Regions from separate parts of the Rhodococcus sp. NBC_00294 genome, predicted to be linked through region 3. Evidence: riboswitches for the same ligand, from Rfam matches in the RefSeq annotation. Region 3 holds a riboswitch; each other region holds the start of a gene.
What was found. A riboswitch is a leader RNA that binds a small molecule or an ion and turns the genes downstream of it on or off. The one in region 3 is predicted to bind thiamine pyrophosphate.

Region 1 (5,432 bases), 560 kb from region 3:
AGCGTCAGATCGCACCCCAACGCGTCAGCGACGGCGTTGACCCCGTCGAGTTGAGGCGCGTCCTTGCCGCCCTCGATCGCTTGCACAGTCGAACGGCCGACTCCGGCCAGCAGAGCGAGCTCAGCTTGCGTCAGACCCAATTCGTGACGGCGTGCTGTGAAAGACCTGGCGAGATTGCTGACGTCGGTACGACGCGACTTTCGAGGAGGTGCCATGCGGGTTTCCAATGCTTGCCAGAGACAACTTAAGGCCACGTTACCGCCGACGGCGACGATTGAACAGCCTTATGTCGTTTGCAGCAAGCTTAAAGATCGATTCGCGTGATAGACCAGCACGAATCCGGCTAAAGCATGCGTCAGCAGGCGTAGTCTGACCCGAGGTCCTCAGATAACCAGTCCCGCGCGGAACGCCATCAGCGCAGCCTCGACCCTGTTGGTGACGTGCAGCTTGTGATTAACCGCAGTGAGATGCGACTTGACCGTCGTTTCCGCCATGTAGAGCTGCCGTGCGATGTCGGCATTCGTTGCCCCGGATGCCATGACCGACAACACTGTTCGTTCCTTGTCGGTCAGCGCCTCCAGCGTCACCGTCGGCCGTGGTGGTCGGGTAGTGGCCACGATCTTTCGGAGTGACTCCTCGGAGAACAGAGTATTGCCGGCAGCGACGGCGCGAATCGACTGGTGAAACGTCTCCGGTGCCTCCGACTTGCTGAGGAAGCTGTGGGCGCCGGCCTCGATGGCCTGGACCACCAGATCGTCCACGTCCATCGCCGTCATCGCGACGACCTTCGGTGGATGTGCCGATGCCATCAATGCTCGGGTGGCGTCGAGTCCGTCCACTCGGCGCATCTTCAGATCCATCAGGACGACGTCGGGCCGATGAGCGGCGATTGCGGCGGGGACTTCGTCACCGTCCGAGACCGATCCGACCACCACGATGTCCGTGGTGGCGGCGAAGATGTCCGCCACGCCGCGACGAACGAATGCGTCGTCGTCCACGACGAGAACGGTGATGACCGCATCGGAGTCCATGATGGGTCGACCGTATCGGGTCGCGCCGACAAGCCACAGCGGATAGGTGTTCTATGGAGTCGGACACGGGGTGCCGAACCGAACCGGCTGAGAACACACCCGTCGAACCTGACCAGGTCATGCTGGCGAAGGGATGTCGAGATGCGCACAGTGCCGCTGGCCGAACAGATCGTGCTCGTGACGGGCGGTGCTCGCGGATTGGGTGCTGCGATCACGCGAGCCTTCCTGCAGCAAGGTTCCCGCGTGGTGGTCAACTATCACCGCAGTGCGGCCGCAGCCGATGCTCTGGCATCGGAGTTCGGTCCTGACCGCGTTGTCGTGGTGCAGGCCGATGTCACGGACCGGCACCAGGTCGACGCGCTGTTCGACAGGGCACGTGAGCATTTCGGGTCGACTGTCACCACCGTCGTCAACAACGCTCTGGTCGACTTCTCGTTCAACGGCGACGACCGTGCCAAGGCCGACGAGATCGAGTGGTCGGCGTTCGACTCGCAGTTCCGCGGCAGCGTTGCCGGCGCTCTGCACACCACGCAGGCAGCTGTGCCGGGCATGCGTGAGGCGGGATTCGGGCGGATCATCACGATCGGCACCAACCTCGTGCAGAACCCCGTCGTTCCGTATCACGACTACACGGCGGCGAAGGCTGCCTTGTTAGCGCTGACGAGGACCTTCTCGGCGGACCTCGGGCCTGACGGCATCACCGTCAACATGGTGTCCGGTGGTCTGTTGCGGACCACCGATGCCAGCTCTGCGACCCCGCCCGCGGTGTTCGACATGATCGCCGAGAGCACCCCGCTGCGCCGGGCGACGACGCCGGCCGAGTTCGCTGATGCTGTGCTGTTCTTCGCGTCGCCGTGGTCGAGAGCAGTGACGGGACAGAACCTGGTCGTCGACGGCGGACTGGTCAAGGACTGACGCGTCAGGAGTACCAGGGGAGCCAGGCCGTCACGATGAACTCGCCACCCATGGCAGTCCACCGCACCCACCCGCCGGCGTTGTGAGCTTGCTCGGCGAGGCCGGCCAGTCCGGTTCGCGAACCAGGGCCAGGTTGCGCTGTCGTCGAGATGTGGTTGCGCACGGTCAGGCTGATGCCATCGGTGTCCGCCCCACTCACCGTGATGTGGAGAGGTGAACTCGGGGCATGCTTCTGACTGTTGGTCAGAGCTTCCTGCACGATGCGGTACGCGGTATGACTGGTCAGATCGCCGACCACACCGGGATGAATGTCCTGGACCAGCGTCACCCGACACCCGGCAGAACGCGCCGCGTCGACGAGGTCCCCGATTCCCGCGATGCTGCGCCGACCAGCATCCTCGCCGCCGGTGTCGGACCCGCGGAGAACGCCGATGATGCGTTTGAGCTCGTCCAGGGACTCGTGAGCCGTGGAACGAATCAGGGCCGACGTGTTCGAGATCTTCTCCGGCCCGTCATTGCTCCCGACCTGTAAACCGCCTGCCAGCAACGATATTCGACTGAGTCCTGCGGCCAGGGTGTCGTGCATATCGCGCGCGATGCGGGAGCGTTCCTGCTGTATCAGCATGTCCTCGTGCATGCGCTGCGATTGCGCGGTCGCCTGATCGCGGGATTGCACGGCCGCCACGAGATCGGACTTTGTACGGCGAAGCTGAGAGAGCCCCAGAACCACAGCGACGAGGACGGCCGCGACGAGCCAAGGCAGCCACCATGGGAGCGACCACGTCGGCGGGGGAGTGCCCTCGACGTGCTTGACTCCGATCGTCAGGACCGAGTAGTCGCGGCGGCGCCCTGCGTCGTACACGAGGGATATCGCGCAGGCCAGGTAGACCGCGACTGCAGCACCGGCGAGAGCGCGGCCCCGAGCGAAGACGCCGACTGCAAAGAGAGCTATCAGCGCGGCCGTTGCGTCGGTAGCGAAGAAGAGTGGACCGACGACAGCCATGGCGAGGACGATCCACGGTTTGTCGTGTCGCCAGATCAACGCAGTCGCGGCGGCCATATTGAGGACGACGCCGAGCGCCACGTTCCACACCGGTGTTCCCGATGTGCCCGCGAGACCGGCAGCCATGAAGGTGCAGAACAAGCTGAGCGTCACTGCGCCGACGGTCCAGGCGCGACGCCGAACCGTAGCTGCAGTAGTGGTCACAGAGAAGACGGTACGGCCATGGTCCGACATGAGCCTCCGTTCTTCGGTCGCGAACGCCGACCGAAAGGAGGAGTGAGACCGGCCGAATCGACGAGGTGCCCGACGGGGTGACTGCGGTGTTCTTGGTGGGACGCACCGACCGGTGCCGGTACCACCGAAAGGACTCGCCATGACTCAGCCTCCCCAGAACCCGTACGCGCAGCCACAGCAGCCGCCGACCAAGAAGAACTGGTTCCTGCGGCACAAGATCCTCACGGCGATCGGTGCGGTCGTCGTCATCGCTGTCGGCGTCAATCTGGCGAGCGGAGGACAGGACTCGTCCACGAGTGGCACCACGTCCTCCTCGCAGGCCGCAACGGAGGGCAGCAGTGCGCCGGCCGAGGAGTCGGCACCGGGAATCGGTGCTGCGGTGAGGGACGGCAAGTTCGAGTTCACCGTGCAGAACGTCGAGGGTGGCGTCGCCAGTGTGGGGGATCAGTACACGTCGCAGACGCCGCAGGGCGAGTACGTGCTGGTCACCCTGAAGGTCGCGAACATCGGCAACGAGCAGCAGCTGTTCGACACGTCGTCGCAGAAGCTGCTCGACGGGCAGGGGCGTGAGTACTCGACCGACACACTCGCGACGGTGACCAATGACCCGAATCTCGGCTTCTCGCAGATCAATCCGGGTAACTCGTTCGTGGCGACACTCGTCTACGACGTGCCGGCGGGCACCGCACCGTCGGAGATCGAGCTACACGACTCCTTGTTCTCCGGTGGCGTCACCGTCTCCGTCGCCTGATCGTCAGTCCACCCATCCGTCCCCACGTCAGGAGTTCCCATGCCAAATTCTTCTTTGTCCCTCGTTGCAGCCCTACTCGACCGTTCCGGTTCGATGTCGTCCATCGCCGACGACACCCAGGGAGGATTCGACGCCTTCATCGACGCCGAGCGTAATCACGACGGCACAACCGTCGTGACGCTGGCGCAGTTCGATGATCAGTACGCGATGGTCTACGACTCGACACCGATCGGCCAGGTCCCTCCGCTGTACTTGGTACCCCGCGGAATGACGGCGTTGTACGACGCGGTGGGAAAGTTCGTCACCGAGATCGGCTCGTCCCTTGCGGCCCTGCCCGAGGAAGAACGGCCGGGATCGGTCACCGTGCTGGTGATGACCGACGGACAGGAGAACTCGAGTCGGGAGTGGTCGAACCAGGCAGTTCGCGAGCTGATCGAGCAGCAGGAATCGCAGTACGGGTGGGACTTCGTGTTCCTGGGAGCCAACATGGACGCGGTGGACACCGGTTCGCAGATGGGCTTCAAGGCCGACAAGTCTTTGACCTACGACGCCTCGTCGGTGGGTGTGAGTGCTGCGTTCTCGGCGGTGGTGGACTACCAGGAGCGTAAGCGGGTGCACGGGATGCAGCAGGTGGACGGGTTCTCGGAGGGGGATCGGCGGCGGGCAGGGCGGTAGGTGTCCAACCGCTTGTGGGCCGAATACCGTTCGACGCGAGCATTATCCGGTACCGTCCGAGACTCTGAGACTGGCGAGATTGATGGAGTGGATCATGGGACTGTTCGACGGCATGATGGGCAATGCTGGACGTATCGACCCGCAGGCGGCTCACGCCGAGTACGGCCGGCTGCTCGGCAACGGAGAACAGATCCACGCGGCCTACCTGTTGATCCGAGACGCGTTCCTGTTCACCAACCGTCGTCTCATCATGGTGGACAAGCAGGGCATCACCGGCCGGAAGGTGGAGTACCACAGCGTCCTCTATCGGGCGATCACCCACTTCTCCGTGGAGACTGCGGGCACGTTCGATTTGGACGCCGAGCTCAAGATCTGGATTTCCGGCAACCCGGCACCCATTGAGAAGCAATTCAACAAGTCGGTCGACATCTACGAGGTGCAGCAGATCTTGTCGCACTTCGTCGCAGTTTGAACGACAATCGAGGCGTTATCCGACGGAGTTCGGGCGAACCACGGGCAGGTAAACGAGCTGCACGCTGTGCTTCGTGTCCACGTATCTTGTTCACAGAAGTCGATTACTTCTGCGGTTTGCTCGGCCTCCACTCGTAATCGACGACTTTGAGTTCGGATTTCTTCGGTGCGAACGGCTGGACAGTGAACGTACCGGACTGCTGATCGACTTCGTCGTCGTCGCCGAAACAGATATCGGACCAGATGCCGATGAAGGTCGTGGTCGGATTTTCTCGAGCATGGTCGACCTCGTTACGTGTAACACGGACGACGGAGCCAGAGCCCTCTGTGCCCTTCGCCTCGAGATACAGCA
Region 2 (5,432 bases), 770 kb from region 3:
AACTGTTGTCGCCGTGACGCTCCCATGCTGCGCAGCAGTGCGTCGGACTCCTTGTCCGCGGAGGCGAATCCCTCGATCAGGCCGAGGGTCATCGGGAAGAACGTCACCAGCGCGATCACCAGGAGCTTGGGGAGGATGCCGAATCCGAACCAGATGATCATCAGGGGAGCGACGGCGATGACCGGCAGTGTCTGCGACACCACGAGCAGGGGAACGACGGCGCGGCGCAGCCACGGCGAGAAGTCCACGGCCGTGGCGATGATCCACGAGATCGTCAGGGAGACGGCGAAACCGAGCAGAGTGACCTGAACGGTGGACGATGCGTGACCAGCGATGACGGCACGGTTCGTCCAGCCCTGATCGACGACGCGGGCGGGGGAGGGGAGTACCCGCGGCGAGATGCCGCTGACGACCACGTACACCTGCCAGGCCGCCACGAGGCCCGCCGCGAGCAGCAGCGCCGGCGCGTACCGCCCCACCCAACCGCCGCGCTCAGCCCTGATCGAGGTACTCATCGGTGAAGTAGGTCGACCAGTCGGGCTCGGTGGTCAGCGGTGCGCCGTCGGGCCCGGCCAGGACACCGGCGTCGAACAGGAACTTCGAGTACCCGGACCATCGCTCCAGGGTCTGCGTCCCGACGCGGCCGTTCTCGTCGAGCATGTAGTCCTTCGCCAGCATGCGCTGACTCTCGACGACCAGGTCCTCGTCGGGAAATGCTCCCGGGTTGGCGTCGATCAGATCGCGCGCGCCCGCGTCGGGATCGTCGGCGGCCTTCTGGTAACCCTTCTGCAAGGCCTGCACGAACTGTCGCGCCTGTTCGGGGTGCTCGGCCATCCACTCGTCACCGCCGTCGACGACGATCGCGTACGAGTCGGGGAAGCCGAAGTCGGTGTAGTCGAAGTACGTCATCGGGGTTCCGGCCCGCTCGGCCTCGAGACCCTCCCACGCGAAGTAGGAGACGGTGAAGTCCGCGGTACCGGAGTAGACCGCCTCGTACGCGGACGTCCCGAGCACCACGGTCTCGAAATCGCCGGTGCCACCGTCGTTCTCGATCACCTTGCGGAGGGTGGCCTCCTCGCCCGCATCGCCGAACCCGGCGTAGGTCCGCCCGTCCAGGTCTCGGGGGCGCCGGATGTCCTGCCGGTCGGCGCGGACGCCGATGCCGGTGGCCCAGTGCTGCAGCGGCGCCATCACCGAGGTCACCTTCGCACCGGCAGCGCGGGCGTAGGTGGCGGAGCTGTGGAAGCTGATCCCGAACTCGGCGTTGCCGGAGTCGATCAGCGTGTCGGGGGACGTCGAGTTGTACGGCAGGATCTCGACGTTCAGCCCGGCGTCCGCGAAGTAGCCCTCCTGCTGGGCGACGAACAGGCCCGTGTGGTTCGTGTTGGGTGTCCAGTCGAGCGCGAAGCGGATCGTGTTCGCGTCGGAGGCATCGGACGTGGCGCAGCCCGCGAGACCCGCGGCGGCGACGAGCGACACGGTGAGCAGAGCCGCGACGCGCCCGACCCTCGTGTGCCGCGCCCTCATGCGTCCGACCCCGAAGCAGGCCAGGGCACGGTGTTCAGGGCGGTGTCCCAGAACAGCAGTTCGTAGCGCATCGCCACGACGAACGCGTCACTCATCCGCTGTCGTTCGGCCGGGCCGGCCACCTCGGCAGCCGCGTCGACGAGCTCGCGGGCGCGCGCGGCGGAGGTCTGGAAGTCCTCGGCGTCGTACGTCGTCACCCACCGGGCGTACGGGTGGTCCGGTTCAGCGTCGAGCACGGCGCGGGCCGAGGCCGCGAGTCCGCGGCCGACCTCGGCGTAGATCCAGAAACAGGGGAGCGCGGCCGCGGCGCCGACGGCGTAGGTGTCGGTCGCCGCCGTCGCCGTGAGGAACGAGACGTACCCGAGGCACGCCTGGCTGTGCTCGACCGGCTTCTCCGACGGACCGCCGAGTGCGACGTCGGCGAGAAGGCTGGTGTGCAACGACTTCTCGACCGTCGCGGCCGTCGCCGCCGACGTGGCCCAGAACGCTCCGGCCTCCGGATCGACTGCGCGCGAGGACAGGAGGGCCAAGGCCTTCGCGTATCCCTCGAGGTAGAGGCCGTCCTGCTCGATGTACGTCCGGAACGACGTGATCGGCAGGGTGCCGTCGCCGAGTCGGGTGAGGAACTCGAGATCGCCGATCCGGGCCCGCAGGCCTGCCGTGCGGTCCCAGAGGAGGTCGGTGAAGCGTGTGAGGTCGGCTGCATCCGTGGTGGAGGCAGCGTCGACCGCATGGTCGTACGGCGTCATGGCCGTGACATCCCTTCGTCAGAATTACCTGCATCAGGTTCTCGGGTGTGGTCTCAGCCTCGCGACGCGAAGCACCCCGTGTCAGAACTCGCCGACCATAGCACCGGCGGTCGTGCGGCTACTTCATGTCCTCCAGTTCCATGCCCTTCGTCTCGGGGATCTTGGACTTCACGAAGAAGAACGACAGGGCCGCGAAGAGTGCGAAGCCGCCGTAGACGATGGAGAGTCCGACCATCTCGGTGAGCGACGGGAACAGCAGCGAGATGACGAAGTTGGCCACCCAGTTCGCGGCCGTACCGATGCCGAGAGCCATGGCGCGCATACGGTTCGGGAACATCTCGCCGAGCAGGACCCACATGATCGGTCCCCACGTCGACGCGAAGAAGATCACGAACAGGTTCGCTCCGATCAGCGCCACGACGCCCCAGGGATCGGGCAGGGAGACCTCGTCGCCGGTGCCGATCTGCTGGGAGAACGCGATCGCCGCCATGAGGAGACCGACGAACATACCGATGGAGCCGGCCATGAGCAGGTTGCGCCGACCCACCCGGTCGACGAAGAGAATGGCCACGAACGTCATGGCCACGTTGATCACTGAGGTGATGACCGACGTGGTGAAGGACTGACTCTCGGTGAAGCCCACCGACTTCCACAGTGTGGTGGAGTAGTAGAAGATCGCGTTGATACCGACGAACTGCTGCAGGACGGCCATGATGATGCCGACCCACACCAGCGGCTGCAGACCGAAGCGCGGACCGCGGATGTCGGCGAACGACGAGCGCTGCTCCTTGCGCAGAGTCAGGCGGATCTCGTGGATGCGCTCGTTGGGGTGCTTCTCGCCGGTGATGTTCGCGAGAATCTGCGCGGCCTCCTCGTCGAGGTGCTTGCCCACGAGGTAACGCGGCGACTCGGGGATGAGCAACGCGAGGACGCCGTAGACGACGGCCGGGATCACGCCGACGATGAACATCCATCGCCAGGCCTCGAGGCCGAGCCACAGGTCGTTGGACGCACCGTCCGCACGATCCGCCAGCACGGCGTCCGAGAGCAGTGCGGCGAAGATGCCGATGGTGATGGCCAGCTGCTGCAGCGACGCGAGGCTGCCGCGCATCCGGGCCGGCGAGATCTCCGCGATGTACGCGGGGGCGATCACCGACGCGATGCCGATGCCGAGACCGCCGAGCACACGCCACAGCATCAGGTCGGGAACGCTGAAGGCCAGACCCGAGCCGACCGACGAGATGATGAAGAGTGCGGACCCGAGCATCATCACCTTCTTGCGTCCCCACCGGTCGGCCAGTCCGCCGGCGAACCAGGCGCCCGCCGCGCACCCGAGCAGGGCGATCGCGACGGTGAAGCCGGTGAGGAACTCGCCGAGGGCGAATCTGCCCTGGATGGAGTCGACGGCGCCGTTGATGACGGAACTGTCGAAACCGAAGAGGAAGCCGCCGACGGCGGCCGCAATGGTCACGCCGATGACTTTGGCCGTGTGATTGGCCGATGCCTGTGTGGTCATCCTTGTCCACCTACATGTCGGCCACCGGCCGCGCCGGTCGATGGCGGAGGAGTTTCGCTTGGTTCGGACCCTACGCCCGGCGCGACCGCTGTGGAGCGGCGACCTGACGGCAGTTTGAGCAGCGCCGGAACGGTGAATCCCGCCGGTCATGAAGAAGACTCTGCGACGCACCGGCGACGCCTCCGCCGACGTCGCGTGGGAGCGGTACATGGACCTGTCGCTCTGGTCGACGTGGGCACCGCAGATCATGGGGGTCGACGCGTCCACCGACCGTCTCGCCGCCGGCACGACCGGCACGGTGCGCGGGCCCCTCGGCGTGCGGGTGTCCTTCGAGGTCCACTCCGTGGACGAGGCCGCACGGGTGTGGTCGTGGCGCGCGTGGATCGGCGCTCCGAGTGCCGGGCTCACCCTGGAACACGGTGTCGACAGCGCGGGGTCGGGCTCGTCGACGTGGTTGGTCGTGGACGGTCTGGCACCGCTCGTCCTCGGCTACTCTCCAGCGGCCCTGTTCGCGCTCGGTCGACTGGTGACAGCGTGACGACCATCGGGGTCCGATCCCCGCACTCCCTGTAACGTCGGTCCTCGTGGGGGCAACCGAGAGCAGCCATGTCGTCTCGTCGCGCGACGGTGAGATCCGCGGTTACGGGCACGGCGACGTGGTCAGTTGGAAGGGCATCCCGTTCGCGGCGCCACCCGTGGCGGAGCACCGATTCCGCGCACCACGCCCACCGGAGCCGTGGGACGGGGTCCGCGACGGCAGGACCTTCGGTGCGATGGCACCGCAGGGCCGCGACGGCCCGATTCCCATGGACTCGTCCATCCCGATGGACGAGGACTGCCTGACTCTCAACGTCTGGGCCCCGACACCGGACGGCATCTCCCGTCCGGTGATGGTGTGGATCCACGGCGGCGCCTACGTCCTTGGATCATCTGCGCAACGGATCTACAACGGGCGCAACCTGTCCCGCCTCGGTGAGGTGGTGGTCGTGACCGTCAACTACCGGGTGGGCGCGCTGGGGTGGTTGGACCTGTCCTCGTTCGACACCGACGGCAGCGTCTTCGAGACCAATCTCGGGCTCCGCGACCAGATCGCGGCGCTCACGTGGGTGCGCGACTGCATCGCCGCGTTCGGCGGCGACCCGACCAACGTCACCGTCTTCGGTGAGTCGTCCGGTGGCGCGTCGGTGACCACTCTCATGACGTCACCGCACGCGGAAGGTCTGTTCCACAAGGCGATCGCCCAGAGTTCCCCGGCCACCTCGGTGTACGGCCCGGAACGCGCGCGCACCGTCGCGCAGCGATTCCTCGAACTCGTCGATCTGCCCGCGGAGCGTGCCGAGGAGCTGCGGACGATGCCGGTGGAGAGGTTGGTCGACGCAGCCGAGAAGCTGGTCTACGAGGTTCCCGAGAAGGTGCCCGGCACATTGGGATTCGCACCCGTCGTCGACGGTGACGTGGTGCCCCGGTATCCGGTGGCCGCGTTCCAGAAGGGCTTCTCGCACGACGTCCCGCTCATCATCGGGTCGAATCACGACGAGGCATCGGTGTTCCGCCTGATGAAGTCGCCGTTGATGCCCGTCACCTCGGACACGGTGAGCACGATGTTCGAGGCGATCGCCGTCGATCATCCCGATCTCTCA
Region 3 (5,432 bases):
TCCTGGGCGGCGAGTCCGGCGAGGATCGCGTCGTCGGTGCTGACGGCGTCGACACCGCCCTGCTGCAGCACCACGAGACAGTCCGCCCAGCTGGGCACGCTGACGATCTGGGCACTGGGCTGCAGACGCTGGATGCGCAGCAACGACGTGGTGCCCGCCGCGGCGCACACGCGCCGACCGCCGAGGTCACCGACACCCGTGATGCCCGAGCCCTTGACGGCCAGAACCCGTTGATCCGCCTGGTAGTACACGGTGGAGAAGGTCACCCGTTCGCGCCGGGCACACGTGATGGTCATGGTCTTGACGACGATGTCGACCTCGCCCTCGGCCAGGGCGTCGATCCGCTCGGCGGACGCGAGGATGCGGTACTCCAGCCGGTCCGGGTCCCCGAACAGATCGCGGGCGACCTCGCGGGCGATGTCGACGTCGAAGCCGACGATCTCACCGCTCACGGGATCGCGGAAGCTGAACAGATTGCTGCCGGTGTCCAGCCCGACGACGAGGCGCCCGCGGGCGCGGATCGCGTCGACGTTCGGAGCGGGTACGGGTGCGCCGTCGGGCGCGGCGTAGTTGGGCCGCAGGCTCGCACGGGGGTCGCCGCAGTCCTCCGCCGGTGGCATCGGTGCGCCCGGGGTGACGCCGGTGGCCCCGTCGGGCAGCGGTTCGGCGACAGTGGCGCGGTCCGGCGCCTCCGGCACCGGCGTGGTGTCCGCGCAGCCGGTCAGGACGAGGATGAGCGCGGCGGCGATCACGGCCGCGCGGCGCATCACAGGTACTCCCGGATACGCGACCACATACCGCCCACGACGGCGAGCACGGCCAGGCCGCACACGATGCCGGTGCCCACGGTGAGGCCGGCCAGCACGCCCGACGCACGCTGGACGTCGTCTCGCAGGGACGCGCGGGACGCCTCGATCTCCTCGACGAGAGCCGAGTCGAGCCGACCGAACACGTCGCTGGAGTCGCCGGCAGCCGTTCCGGTGGCGATGGTGACCGCCGTGTCGAAGTCGCCGACGTCCAGCGAGGCGTTCATCCGGTCGTGCGAGCTGGTCCAGAGCGACACCAGCGCACGGGCGTCGTCCATCCGGGGACTGTGCGTGTCGTCGTCGTGCGCGAGTGTGCCGAGGGTGTCGGCGAGGCCGGACACCGCGTCGGAGTACGACTTCTCGTAGTCGGCGAAGCCGCCGCGCCGCGTCATGCCGATGGTCTCGTCGGCGCGAGCCTGCTGGGCGAGGATCCGGCTGGTGGTGAGCAGGTCCAGGGGCTCCGCGCCGCGCACCAGAGCGCGGTCGGTGGCGGTCGAGGAGATGAGCCCCGCGACGAGCATCCAGCCGAGCAGCAGTACGACGCCCACCGTGGCACCCGCGAAACCGACGTTGACGGTGCGCTTGGTCTTCCGGCTCAGGAACATCTGCGCGCCGACGAGCACGAGCACGGTGATGCCCAGCACGACGAACGCCGACCAGGGTGGTGTCGCGAACTGGCGCTGCGCATCCGACACGTCACCGGACTTCTCCGCGTGCAGTTCCTCGGCCCACGGCAGGATCGTGTTCTGCATGAGGGTCGACGCCTCGGCCAGATACGCGGAACCCACCGGATTGCCGACGCGGTTGTTCGTCCGCGCGGTCTCGATGATGCCGGCGTACAGCGGCAGGTTCGTGGAGATCGTCGCCAGCAGTTGCCGCGACGTCGCGTCGTCGCTCGCGAGTCCGGTGGACGCGCGGACCACCTCGCCCGCCGCCGCTCCGAGCGAGTCCGTGTACCGACCACGGACGTCACCGGGTTCCAGACCGCCCGAGAGGAAGGCCGTCGCCGCCGTCGCGTCCGCGACCGACAGCTGCACGTACAGGTTCTGCGCCGCATCGGACAAAGGCTCGGTGCGCGCGAGCAGAAGTTCGAGGGTGCGCTGGCGGTCCGACACCGACAGCGTCGTCACGAGAGCGGTGGTCACGAGCGTCGCGACCACCAGCAGACCCACCGCCAACAGCCGGACGGGAGTGGAACGGAGGAACTCCGACCGTTCGGAGCGGGTGTCGACGGGCGCGCGCAGAGTCAGCGCACTCGTCTGCTGTGACACCTCGACCCCTTCCCGCGCGATCGGTCGCCCTCATGTCCGGATTCGAGCATAGGCCCACCGTGGTCCGAGCACAGGCAACGCGAGGAGCAATAAGGTGGGGGAATGCGGACGGTGAACCATGCGCGGTGACGGGGACGGCTGGGTCTTCAGCAGCGACGGGAGCCGGCACTGGGGACGACACGGCGCGGCCGGTCTGCTGTTGCGGGCTCCGACCGGGTCGGCGGGCTCCGTGGTGTTGCTGCAGCACCGTGCGGCCTGGAGTCATCAGGGCGGGACGTGGGCGCTGCCCGGTGGTGCCAGGGACAGTCACGAGAGCGCCGTCCACGCGGCCGTACGCGAGGCCGGCGAGGAGGCGGGCATCACCGACGACCTGCTGACCGTGCGGGACGAGCACGTCACCAAGGTCGAGGACTCGGGGTGGTCCTACACCACTGTGATCGCCGATGCGGAGCGCGAACTCGACACGGTTCCCAACGGTGAGAGCACCGAACTGCGCTGGGTCGCCGAGCACGAGGTGGACTCGCTGCCGCTGCACCCCGCCTTCGCCGAGAGTTGGCCGTCGCTGCGCACCGTGCCCGTCCGCGCCGTCCTGGCCGCCGACGCCCCCGACGACCTCCCGGCGCGCACCGTACGACTCGCCGTCGGCAGCTTCGGGTGGATCGTCGACACCGTGCGGGCCGAGAACGTGGACGCGGCGCTCGCCGCCGTCCGGAACGACACCGACCTGCGCGTCGTCGTCGTGACGGCCGACGACGCAGTGCGCTCGGCGGTTCCCGCCGACGTCACCGTCCTGTCGCCGGACGGACTCTGACGGTCAGACCGACGGCAGCAGATCGAGCAGTCGACGGGCCGCCGCCTCGGGGTCGCGAGCCTGCGTGATCGCCCGCACCACCGCGATGCGGGACGCGCCCGCCTCGAGCGCCTGCGCGACGTTGTTCTCCTCGACCCCGCCGATGACGAACCACGGCCGGGTGGGATGCGATTCGGCGACCTCACGCACGACGTCCAGGCCCGCGGCCGAACGGTTCGGCTTGGTGGGAGTCGCCCACACCGGTCCCGTGGCGAAGTAGTCGACGCCGTCCTCGATGTCGGCGAGCGTGGCCTGTGCCCGGTTCTGCGTGGAGCGCCCGATGACGACGTCCGGGCCCACGATGCGGCGCGCGTAGTGCACCGGCAGATCGTTCTGGCCGAGGTGCAGCACGTCGGCGCCCGAGGCGAGCGCCAGATCGGCACGATCGTTGACGGCCATCAGCGCGCCGTGACGGCGGCACGCGGCGGAGATGACCGCGAAAGCGGCGAGCTCGTCCTTCGCCTCGATGGCGCCGTACTTCTTCTCGCCCGCCGACCCCTTGTCGCGGAGCTGCACGATGTCGACGCCCCCGGACAGCGCCGCGTCCACGAACTTGGCCAGGTCGCCGGTGTCTCGGCGGGCGTCGGTGCAGAGGTACAGACGAGCGGTGGCGAGCCGCTCGCGGGCGGTGGTCCTCGAAGTCGTCACGAGTGTGAATGTAGTACCACCCAGTACTGCGGGAAGGCCGGAGGCCGGTCGGGTGGTGGCGGGAAGGCCGGAGGCCGGTCGGGTGATGGCGGGAAGGCCGGAGGCCGGTCGGGTGATGGCGGGAAGGCCGGAGGCCGGTCGGGTCATCAGCCGGTTAGGGTGAAGGGGAACGAACACGGGAGTCCCGGACGGGGCTGAGAGTGGGCGAGGCCGCCCAGACCGTAACCACCTGACCCGGGTCATGCCGGCGGAGGAAGTGAGTTTCATGCAGCGATCCGTCTCCGTCGTGGGCGGTGGGGTGATCGGCCTCTTCTGCGCCCGCGCCGCCGCGGCGGCGGGATGGTCCGTCACCCTGCACGACCCGACGTTCGGTGCACGCGCTGTCGGCGACGGCGCCGCCAGCTGGGTGGCGGGCGGCATGCTCGCGCCGCTGTCCGAGGGCTGGCCCGGCGAACACGCACTCCTGGCACTCGGTTCCGCGTCGCTGCGGCGGTGGCACGATCCGGTGCTGCGCGCGGACCTGGAGGGTCGGGGCGTCGTCGTGTCGAGTGGATCGTTGACCGTCGCGTTCGACTCGGCCGACGCTGCGGACCTGCGCACTGTCGCCGACTGGGTGGGTGCGCAGGGCCACGATCTCGAGATCCTCTCGCGCAGCGAGGTGCGCACCCTGGAGCCGTCACTCTCGCCGCGCGTTCGTCTGGGCCTGTCGGCGCCGGGGGAGTTGTCGGTGGACAACCGGGCGTTGGTGCTCGCGTTGGAGTCCGCGGTCCGCGACCGGGGAGTGCGGATCGAGCGTGCTCCCGTCACCGACCTCGACGCGCTCGCCACCGATCGTGTGGTGGTCGCCGCGGGGTGGTCGACGTCCCGTCTGCTGCCGGACGTCCCGGTGCGGCCGGTGAAGGGCGAGATCCTGCGCCTGCGTGCGCGCCCCGGCTCGGCGAGCGCGCCGACGCGTACCGTCCGCGCGAGCGTCAACGGTCGCGCGGTGTACCTGGTCCCCCGTGGCGACGGTCTGGTGGTCGGTGCGACGCAGTACGAGCACGGTGACGACACCGCCGTGACCGTCGCCGGCGTCCGCGACCTCCTCGCGGACGCCGAGGCCGTGTTCCCGGCCGTCGGTGACTACGAGTTGGCGGAGACGGCGGCGGGCCTGCGGCCGGGGAGCCCCGACAACATCCCCGTGGTCGGGCGGTGGGACGACCGCGTGATCGTCGCCGCCGGGCACGGTCGCAACGGGGTGCTGCTCGCGCCCGTCACGGCGGACGCCGTGGTGGCAGAACTGGAGGGCGAGCCGTTGACGGAAGCGGCATGCGCTCTCCCCGAACGGTTTTCGAGTCTCACGCGGACTCGGGCACGGTAGGAGACGAACATGACCGCAGTGGGTGTCACCGTCAACGGTGCGGATCACGACCTCGAGCCCGGCACGACGGTGCAGGACATGCTGACCCAGCTGGGTCTTCCCGAGAAGGGCATCGCCGTGGCGGTGGACGGAATCGTGCTGCCGCGCTCGCGGTGGGGCGAGGACGTGGGCCGCGGCTGGACCATCGAGGTGCTGACGGCGGTGCAGGGTGGCTGATCAGCTGACCATCGCCGACCGTACCTTCACCTCTCGCCTGATCATGGGGACCGGGGGCGCTGCCAACCTCGCGGTGCTGGAGGAGGCCCTCGTCGCATCGGGGACGGAACTCACCACCGTCGCCCTGCGCCGCGTCGACGCCTCGGGCGGCACCGGGGTGCTCGATCTCCTCACGCGCCTCGGCATCGCCCTGCTGCCCAACACGGCGGGATGTCGCGGCGCCGCCGAGGCCGTGCTCACCGCGCAGTTGGCACGAGAGGCGCTGGAGACCGACTGGATCA

Region 1: linked by a shared signal. The riboswitch ahead of OHB23_RS08935 (3-oxoacyl-ACP reductase) and the one ahead of thiO (glycine oxidase ThiO) in region 3 are both predicted to bind thiamine pyrophosphate.
Region 2: linked by a shared signal. The riboswitch ahead of OHB23_RS09780 (TenA family protein) and the one ahead of thiO (glycine oxidase ThiO) in region 3 are both predicted to bind thiamine pyrophosphate.

What each region holds. Positions count from the first base shown of each region.
Region 1 covers NZ_CP108043.1:1,894,970-1,900,401, forward strand. The annotation lists gene OHB23_RS08925 (helix-turn-helix domain-containing protein) at 1-215, opposite strand, end outside; gene OHB23_RS08930 (response regulator transcription factor) at 384-1,031, opposite strand; TPP riboswitch at 1,088-1,182, shown strand; gene OHB23_RS08935 (3-oxoacyl-ACP reductase) at 1,182-1,946, shown strand; gene OHB23_RS08940 (sensor histidine kinase) at 1,951-3,102, opposite strand; gene OHB23_RS08945 (DUF4352 domain-containing protein) at 3,323-3,934, shown strand; gene OHB23_RS08950 (VWA domain-containing protein) at 3,974-4,609, shown strand; gene OHB23_RS08955 (PH domain-containing protein) at 4,704-5,081, shown strand; gene OHB23_RS08960 (protein NO VEIN domain-containing protein) at 5,185-5,432, opposite strand, start outside.
Region 2 covers NZ_CP108043.1:2,099,336-2,104,767, forward strand. The annotation lists gene OHB23_RS09770 (ABC transporter permease) at 1-515, opposite strand, end outside; gene OHB23_RS09775 (ABC transporter substrate-binding protein) at 493-1,527, opposite strand; gene OHB23_RS09780 (TenA family protein) at 1,524-2,276, opposite strand; TPP riboswitch at 2,270-2,365, opposite strand; gene OHB23_RS09785 (sugar porter family MFS transporter) at 2,395-3,792, opposite strand; gene OHB23_RS09790 (SRPBCC family protein) at 3,941-4,330, shown strand; gene OHB23_RS09795 (carboxylesterase/lipase family protein) at 4,377-5,432, shown strand, end outside.
Region 3 covers NZ_CP108043.1:1,332,148-1,337,579, forward strand. The annotation lists gene OHB23_RS06260 (glutamate ABC transporter substrate-binding protein) at 1-767, opposite strand, end outside; gene OHB23_RS06265 (hypothetical protein) at 767-2,077, opposite strand; gene OHB23_RS06270 (NUDIX hydrolase) at 2,196-2,888, shown strand; gene thiE (thiamine phosphate synthase) at 2,892-3,575, opposite strand; TPP riboswitch at 3,741-3,848, shown strand; gene thiO (glycine oxidase ThiO) at 3,841-4,935, shown strand; gene thiS (sulfur carrier protein ThiS) at 4,945-5,151, shown strand; gene OHB23_RS06290 (thiazole synthase) at 5,144-5,432, shown strand, end outside.